3 regions of the Kitasatospora sp. NPDC048722 genome follow, and region 1 is predicted to be linked to each of the others. Evidence: riboswitches for the same ligand, from Rfam matches in the RefSeq annotation. Region 1 holds a riboswitch; each other region holds the start of a gene.

Region 1 (2,844 bases):
GCGACCACGGCGAGCACCTCACCGAGAACGAGGCCGCCGCGATGGCGTTCATCCTCCTGTTCGCCGGCTTCGAGACGACCGTCAACCTGATCGGCAACGGGACGTACGCACTGCTGCGCAACCCGGAGCAGCGCCGTCTGCTGCAGGAGTCGGTGGCGCGCGGCGAGACGGCGCTGCTGGAGACCGGGATCGAGGAACTCCTGCGCTACGACGGTCCGGTGGAGCTGGCGACGTGGCGGTTCGCGACCCGCCCGCTGAGCATCGGCGGGGTGGACATCCCGGTCGGCGACCCGGTGCTGGTGGTCCTGGCGGCGGCGGACCGGGATCCGGCCAGGTTCTCGGACGAGAACACCCTGGACCTGGCCCGGGCGGACAACCCGCACCTGGGCTTCGGGCACGGCATCCACTACTGCATCGGGGCCCCGCTGGCCAGGCTCGAAGGCCGGTCGGCGCTGGCCACGCTGCTGTCCCGGCTGCCCGATATCGCCCTGGCGGAAAGCCCGGAGAACCTGCGGTGGCGTGGTGGCCTGATCATGCGCGGATTGCGCGAACTTCCGGTCGAATTCAGTCCCGAGCGCCGTTCGCCGCACGCGCTTCCAGACGCTCCGACACACTGACGGTGCGTCGCGAATCGGCAGGGTTAGGCCGCATGAACACCCATCAATCCGGACAAACGGCCGCCGTTGGTAGGCGATCGGCCACGTGCCGTAATTTCTGTGTGATGTCGGCGATATGAGCTTGTGATTGGTCTGAGGATCTGTCTACTCTCCCTGGAGTTCGCAGCTGCGGACCCCGAGCGCGGAACGCCGAGTCCTGCCCGCCGCGCCACGGGAAACCGACCAGAACCCTGGGCAGGGGCGGGGGAACCAGGTTTGTTGCCGTTCCTCCACGGCTTGGGGTGAAGCCGCCCGAGCGGAATCGTTTCCGCAGACGGCGGCCGGGCCACCTCCCGGTCCGAACCCGACAGCTCACCTCGCAGGCGTGCGGAGAGGGACCCCTTCATGCTGTTCGTTGGAACCGGTCGTCACCGCCGTCGCACCCAGACCGAGAAGGCCATCGCCGTCGCCGGAGTGGCCGGCGTCGGACTCGCGATGCCGATCCTCACCGCCACCGGTGCCTCCGCCGCCCCGGCCTCCGCCTGGGACTCCGTCGCCCAGTGCGAGAGCGGCGGCGACTGGGGCATCAACACCGGCAACGGCTTCTACGGCGGCCTGCAGTTCACCTCCAGCACCTGGAAGGCCTTCGGCGGCACCGCGTACGCGGCTCAGGCGAACCAGGCCACCAAGGGCCAGCAGATCGCGGTCGCCGAGAAGGTCCTGGCCTCGCAGGGTCCGGGCGCCTGGCCGGTCTGCTCGAAGAAGGCCGGCCTGTCGAAGGGCGGCGCCCCCGCCGCCGTCGACACCTCGGACGCCAAGCCCGCCGCGCAGCAGCACTCCCAGCCGGCGCAGCAGCAGCCCGCGGCGAAGCCGGCGCAGCCGAAGCCGGCCCAGAAGCCCGCTCAGCAGCAGTACCAGCAGCACGCCCAGCAGGCCCAGCAGCAGCCGCAGGCCCCGGGCTTCTCCGGCAAGGCCGGCTGGGACGCCGACGCGAAGGTGTACTGGTACCAGAACAACGGCACCTGGTACTGGACCAGCCACCAGGGCGTCTACCAGCAGTACGCGGGCCAGGCCCAGCAGCAGGCCGCCCAGCAGCAGGTCCAGCAGCAGGTCCAGCAGCAGTACGTCCAGCCGCAGCAGCAGGCCCCGCGCGCCGCCGTCGCCCCGCAGGGCGGCCACGACTACACCGTCCGCGCCGGTGACACGCTGTCGGGCATCGCGTCCGCCCAGGGCGTGCACGGCGGCTGGCAGTCCGTCTACGACGGCAACCGCGGCACCGTCGGCGGCGACCCGAACCTGATCCTGCCCGGCCAGGTGCTGCACCTCGGCTGACGCCGGCCGGCACCGGTGCGACACGCCACGGAGGGGGCCGACCCCGGATCGGCCCCCTTCGTCCGCTTCCGTCCCTTTTCCCGGGGAGCCCAGGTGAACTACCGGTAAGTAGCCCGGCCACACGCTGAGACGGTACCGAGGTCGGCGTGGCCCCGGGACCACGTGCGGTTAGGCTCTGGTCGTAACGACTCCGCAATCATCCCGCCGACCGCACCACTGGTCAGCGGGACCCTGCTTCCGCAAGGAGATGCCTCGTGCCGTCCATCGATGTCGTCGTAGCCCGTGAGATCCTCGACTCGCGTGGCAACCCCACGGTCGAGGTCGAGGTCGGCCTCGACGACGGCAGCACCGGTCGTGCCGCTGTCCCGTCGGGTGCCTCCACCGGCGCCTTCGAGGCGCTGGAGCTCCGCGACGGTGACAAGAACCGCTACTTCGGCAAGGGCGTCGAGAAGGCCGTCCTGGCCGTCATCGAGCAGATCGGCCCGGAGCTGGTCGGCTACGACGCCACCGAGCAGCGCCTGATCGACCAGGCCATGCTCGACCTGGACGCCACCCCGGACAAGTCCTCGCTCGGCGCCAACGCCATCCTGGGCGTCTCGCTGGCCGTCGCGCACGCCGCCTCCGAGGCGAGCGACCTGCCGCTGTTCCGCTACCTGGGCGGCCCGAACGCGCACGTCCTGCCGGTCCCGATGATGAACATCCTCAACGGCGGCTCGCACGCGGACTCCAACGTCGACATCCAGGAGTTCATGATCGCCCCGATCGGCGCGGAGTCCTTCTCCGAGGCCGTCCGCTGGGGCGTCGAGGTCTACCACACCCTCAAGGGCGTGCTGAAGGAGCGCGGCCTGTCCACCGGCCTCGGCGACGAGGGCGGCTTCGCGCCGAACCTGGACAGCAACCGCGAGGCCCTGGACCT
Region 2 (2,844 bases), on a different contig from region 1:
GCGGCGGGCGTGCGCGGGGAGGCGGCGCGGATCTCGGGTGCGGGGACGCCGAAGCCCCGGGGAGAGCGACCAGTCTCTCCCCGGGGCGGCGGGCGGGTGACAGCTGACAGATAACAGATGATGAAATCTGTTATCTGTCAGCTGTTCGCTGTCATCCGCGATCCGTCACCCGTCCCCGGCGGGAGGGTTCCGGAAGGATCCTCAGACGCGACCGGCGAAGTCCGGCGCCCAGTTGGCGATGGTCTGCAGGCGGACGCCCGAGCTCGGGTTGGCGGCCTCGACGTACTGGCCGCCGCCGATGTAGATCGCGACGTGGTAGACGCCGGAGTCCTGACCGTTGTTGGACCAGAAGAGCAGGTCGCCCGGCTGCAGGCTGTCCAGCGAGACGTGGGTGCTCGCGGCGGCCTGGTCGTTGGCGACGCGCGGGATCGAGATGCCCGCGGCGCGCAGCGCGGCCTGGGTCAGGCCCGAGCAGTCCCAACCGCCGTTGCCGGTGCCGCCGTAGACGTACGCCTGGCCGACCTGAGCCTTGGCGAAGTCGACCGCGGCGGCCATCGAGCCGGTGACGGCCGGGGCCGGGGTCTGCGCCTGGGCGGCGGGCTTCGAGGACGGCTTGGCGGCCGGGGTCTGGGCCTCGGCGGCCGGCTGGGCGTTCACGGCGTTCCCGGCGGAGGACTGGCCCGGCTTCTGCGAGCGGTTGAACCAGTTGAAGTCACCGGACTGGCCGGCCGGCGCCTGGGCGGAGTCGCCGAGGGACAGGTGCTGGCCCGGGTAGATGGTGTTCGGACCGTCGGTCAGGGTGCCGCGGTTCAGCTCGTACAGGCGCTGCCAGCCGCCCTTGACGTTGTGCCTGTCGGCGATCGTGGACAGCCAGTCGCCGGCCACGACGGTGTAGTCCGAGGCGTTGGTCTGGGCGCCGCCCTGGGCCCAGTCCTGGCGCTTCTGCGTCCAGGTGCCCTTGGCGGAGTCGGCGGCGGCCGGGGCCTGCGCCTGGTCCTGCGCCGGGGCGGCGGGCTTGGCGGCGGGCTTCGAGGACGGCTTGGCGGCCGGGGCGGCCTTCGCGGTGCTCGCACCTGCGGAGGTGTCGACGGCGGCCGGGGCGCCGCCCGCGGTCAGGCCGGCCTGGACGGAGCACACCGGCCAGGCGCCCGGGCCCTGCGAGGCGAGGACCTTCTCGGCGACGGCGATCTGCTGGTCCTTGGTGGCCTGGTTGGCCTGCGGGGCGTACGAGGTGCCGCCGAAGGCGGCCCAGGTGCTGGAGGTGAACTGCAGGCCGCCGTAGAAGCCGTTGCCGGTGTTGATGCTCCAGTCGCCGCCGCTCTCGCACTGGGCGACCTTGTCCCAGGTGGCGACGGAGGCGGCGGAGGCGGTGCCGGTGGTGAGGCAGGGGATGGTGAGGCCGACGCCCGCGACGCCGAGGGCGGCGATCACACGGCGGGTGCGGCTGGACAGGCGAGAGCCGTTGGTGGGCAGCATGAAGACGCGGTCCTCTCCCACGCCTGCGAGGTGAGCTGTCGGATTCGGGCCGGAGTTGCCCGGCCGCGCTGTGGCGCGGCTTCACCCCTAGCCCAGGACCGTTCCGTGGAGCGGTCCGGGGCGACTTACCTGTGGGTCCCCCGCTCCTGCCGTGGTGCGTTTTCGCGCTTCCAGCGCACCCGACGGCAGGACTCGGCGTTGCGGATGTGCTGGGTCCGTGTGGTCACGAACGGGGAGCACGTTAAGCAGACTTAAGTTCGAACTGCAAATACCTGTGATGCGCATCACGGATTATGGAAAGCCACCAAAACTTTCCTTCTTCAAGATCGAAAATGATCGTTTTCTCGCAATAAACCTGCGGATGTGCACAACTGGCAGGCTCTCAGGATTCGCATGACGGACAATCACCCGATCGCAAACAATCACAGAACGGACATCTCGCACATTCGGTCCTTAATTCCCTTACGCCGCAAGCCGAAAGGGCCCGGAACGCGGTCGTTCCGGGCCCTTTCGTACGTGCGGTCGGCGGCTACTCGCCGGCGGCCTCCCCGGTCGCCCCGGAGGCCGTCCCGCCGGCCGCGTGGGCCGCGCGGGAGCCTTCGGAGGCGGCCTCCGCCGCCTCGGCCTCGGCCTGCGCGGCGGCCAGGGCCTCCGCGGACGGCGCCGGCAGCGCGGCCAGGTACAGCGAGGCGATGAGCTGGCCGACCGTCTGGTAGGCGCCGAGCGGCGCGGCGGACGGGCAGCCGGTCTCCTCGGCGGCCGTGGCGAGCAGCTCGGAGTCCGCCTCCGGGCCGATCACCAGCGGGGCCAGTGCGGGGCGCTGCGAGCCGGTCTCCTTGAGGTGCGCGACGGCGGCGGCGACCGAGCCGGGCACGTCGAGCGCGGCGGCGACGACCGGGACGGCCAGGCGGGCGGCCAGCAGTACGCCGGTGATGCCGGCGGCGGCCGCGGCGTCCTCGCCGCCGACGGTGGTCAGCACGACGCCGTCCGCGGCGGTCGCGATGGCGAACAGACGGGCGCGGTCGGCGCGGGCCAGCCCGGCCTCGGACAGGCGTACGTGGACGGCCTCGGCCAGCAGCGGGTGCGGGCCCAGCACGTCGGTGACGTGGGCGCCGTACTCGGCGGCGAGCGCGTGGAGTTCGGGCAGGAAGTCGTGCGGGCCGGGCACCAGCGGTACCAGGATCGGCGCCGGCACGCCGGCCTCGGCGGCGGCCGCCAGCAGCTCGCCGATGCTGCGCTCGGTGCCGTCCGCGCCCTCGGTGCCGTCGCCGGGGAGGTAGCCCACCGCGGTCTGGACGCCGTTCTGTTCGCTGCGGACGATCGAGAGCAGCTCCTCGACGACCGAGCGGGACTCGGGCCCGGCGGTCG
Region 3 (2,844 bases), on a different contig from region 1:
GACGAGCGGGGCTGGGGCCCGGGCCGGGTTCTCTCGGTCGGCATGGCCACGGACGGCGCGCGGCGGCTGCTGGAGCAGGGCCTGATGCGGCGAAGCTACCGCAACCTCGCCGAGCTGAACGCGCTGGGGCGCCCGATGCCGGACGAACTGGCCGGGGACTTCGGGCAGTTCGAGGAGGCGGCGGTGCAGGTGGCACTCGCGCTGTACGGCGAGTGGACGGTGCCGGGGCTGCCGCGGATGCTGGTCGAGGAGTTCCCGGAGCTCGCGCCGGAGCCGGGGTCGGGAGAGATCGAGGCGTACCTGGCGCAGCTGCCGGAGTCGTCGGAGTCGCCTGAGTCGCCTGAGTCGCCGCAGGAGGGCTGATGCGGAAGGCCCCGGCCGGCCGGGGCCTTCCTGTTCGCGCGTGCGGAGGCTAGGGGTTGAGGCCGCGCTGCTGGAGCCAGGTCTCCGGGTCGACCGGGGCGCCGCCGCCCGGGCGGACCTCCAGGTGCAGGTGCGGGCCGGTGACGTTGCCGGTGGCGCCGACCTTGCCGATCTGCTGGCCCGAGGTCACCTTGCCGCTGCCCGTGATGATCGAGGAGAGGTGGCAGTACCAGATCTCGGTGCCGTCGGGCAGGGTCTCGACGATCCGGTAGCCGTACGCGCCGGACCAGCCGGCCGAGGTGATCGTGCCCTGGCCGACCGCGAACACGGCGGTGCCGGTGTCGGCGGCGAAGTCCAGGCCGGTGTGCAGGTGCGCCCAGTAGCGGGCGCTCTGGCCGTAGTGGGCGCTCAGGTTGTAGTCGCGCACCGGCAGCGTGAGGGCGGCGGCCTTGGCCTTCTCGGCGTCGTCGGAGGCCTTCTTCGCCTCGGCCTCCTTGGCGGCGGCCTTGGCCTGCGCCTCCTGCGCGGCCTGCACGCGGGCGCTCTCCTCGGCGGCGGTGCGCTGGCCGTCGGCCTGCTGCTGGATGCGGGCGGCGAGCGCGAGGCCGGGGTCGGCGGAGAGCGCGACCGGGGCCTCGTCCGGGGACTCGATGGCGGGCGCGGCGGCCGGGGTCGCGGAGGCGAAGCCGGTGGCGCCCAGGGTGGCGGCGACGGCGGTGACGCCGAGCAGCGGGGAGGCTCCGCGGGTCTGACGCGGCATCCGGTGGCGGTTGGCCTCGGCCTCCGGGGCCGGGAACTCGTCCCCGGCCGGACGGGGGTGCTCGAGGAGCTGGGTACCGGCGGCAGGGCCGGCGGGCTGTGCCGGGGTGTGCGTCGACGCCACGGAGGCGTGCTCCTTTCCTTCCTTCGCGCCTACCGGGTTAGCTGACGGGTTCGGAGCAGGAAGGTCTCCTACGGCCGGGCCGGGGCCCCGCCGATTCACCCCAAGGAACGTGGTTCCCCGGCTCCCTGACCTGCCCGGAGGCCGGCCGGCGGGATTAGGCGACGGCGCACGGTGCCGTCTGGGTACGGCGTTTCGACCGCGCTGCGTTATCAGACGTTAATCCTAGGACGCCCTGATTCCAAGCCATCCGCCCGGGACGGCCGACAACCGGGCGGGCGGCTTGTTCCCTATGACTGGTTTGCGGCTCTTGCCCACCCCTGACACTACTTAACGTGATTGGGAGTCACCGGACGACGACCTCGACAGGCCCGCCTGAGTACTCCTACTCATGTGCGGCGGGCCGGACCGCCGCCATCCTGGCGCCATGAACGCACCGATGCAGTCACGCACCACGGCCGCGTACCACCTCCAGGCCGTGCTCTCCTTCGCCCTGTCGGGCACCGCCCTCGCCATCGGGATCGCCTACCTGCCGGTCGGAGCCTGGACCCGGGCCTTCCTCGGGATCGGCCTGCTCTACACCGTCACCTCCTCCTTCACGCTCGCCAAGGTCATCCGGGACAGGCAGGAGACGAACGAGATCGTCACCCGGGTGGACCAGGCCAGGCTGGAGAAGCTGCTCAGCGAGCACGACCCGTTCAAGGTCGAAGGGACCTGAGGGGGCGGGGTGCCGCTCGGCGCGGGCGACCTCGACCCCGGGTGCCGATAGCTTGACGGCTAAGGCTATTAGCCTTAGCTTTATGGCTATCGGCAGCACCGCCGATGCCACCGCAGCAGCGGACCGAGGAGGCCCACCATGAACGGCACCACCACCCCGGAGACCCAGTACCTCGACGTTCCCGGCGGCCGGATCGCCTTCGACGACACCCGGAAGGGCGACGGCACCCCCGTCGTCCTCCTCCCCGGGATGCTCGACAGCCGCCGCTCGTACCGGCACCTCGTCCCGCTGCTGGCCGCCGCCGGCCACCGCGTCGTCACCATGGACCTGCGCGGCTTCGGCGAGTCCTCGATCGCCTGGAACGACTACACGCCGGGCGCCGTCGCCGCCGACGTCCTCGCCCTGCTCGACCACCTCGGCATCGGGCGGGCCGTCCTGGCCGGCAGCTCCTACACCGGGGCGACCGTCGTCAAGGTCGCCGGGGACGCGCCCGAGCGGGTCGCCGGGATCGTCCTGATCGACGCCTTCATCGAGAACCTCCCGCAGAACGCCCTCATGCGCGGCGTCGTCCACGCCATGGGGACCGTCGTCATCCACTGGCCCGCGTTCTGGGGCTTCTACCACCGCAAGCTCGCCTACCCGGGCACCAAGCCGGCCGACTTCGACGCGTACGTGGCCGGGCTCGTCGACGCGCTGCGCACCCCCGGCCGCAGGACCGCCACCCGCGGACACGTCCGCGGCGACTCCTCGCCCGTCGGCTGGACCGCCGCCGTGCGGTGCCCGGCGCTCGTCCTCATGGGCACCAAGGACCCCGACTTCCCGAAGCCCGAGGTCGTCGCCGACCGGCAGACCGCGGCGCTCGGCGCCCGGAAGGTGATGATCG

Evidence for each region. A riboswitch is a leader RNA that binds a small molecule or an ion and turns the genes downstream of it on or off. The one in region 1 is predicted to bind cyclic di-AMP.
Region 2: linked by a shared signal. The riboswitch ahead of AB0C76_RS32410 (transglycosylase family protein) and the one ahead of AB0C76_RS22570 (transglycosylase family protein) in region 1 are both predicted to bind cyclic di-AMP.
Region 3: linked by a shared signal. The riboswitch ahead of AB0C76_RS28325 (M23 family metallopeptidase) and the one ahead of AB0C76_RS22570 (transglycosylase family protein) in region 1 are both predicted to bind cyclic di-AMP.

The regions. Positions count from the first base shown of each region.
Region 1 is NZ_JBEZGX010000030.1:92,753-95,596, forward strand. Features, by position in the region: gene AB0C76_RS22565 (cytochrome P450) at 1-617, shown strand, start outside; cyclic di-AMP (ydaO/yuaA leader) riboswitch at 828-996, shown strand; gene AB0C76_RS22570 (transglycosylase family protein) at 1,002-1,928, shown strand; gene eno (phosphopyruvate hydratase) at 2,183-2,844, shown strand, end outside.
Region 2 is NZ_JBEZGX010000058.1:15,072-17,915, reverse strand. Features, by position in the region: gene AB0C76_RS32410 (transglycosylase family protein) at 202-1,497, opposite strand; cyclic di-AMP (ydaO/yuaA leader) riboswitch at 1,484-1,643, opposite strand; gene AB0C76_RS32405 (hypothetical protein) at 2,006-2,844, opposite strand, start outside.
Region 3 is NZ_JBEZGX010000044.1:22,624-25,467, forward strand. Features, by position in the region: gene AB0C76_RS28320 (hypothetical protein) at 1-363, shown strand, start outside; gene AB0C76_RS28325 (M23 family metallopeptidase) at 413-1,246, opposite strand; cyclic di-AMP (ydaO/yuaA leader) riboswitch at 1,259-1,417, opposite strand; gene AB0C76_RS28330 (YiaA/YiaB family inner membrane protein) at 1,671-1,961, shown strand; gene AB0C76_RS28335 (alpha/beta hydrolase) at 2,100-2,844, shown strand, end outside.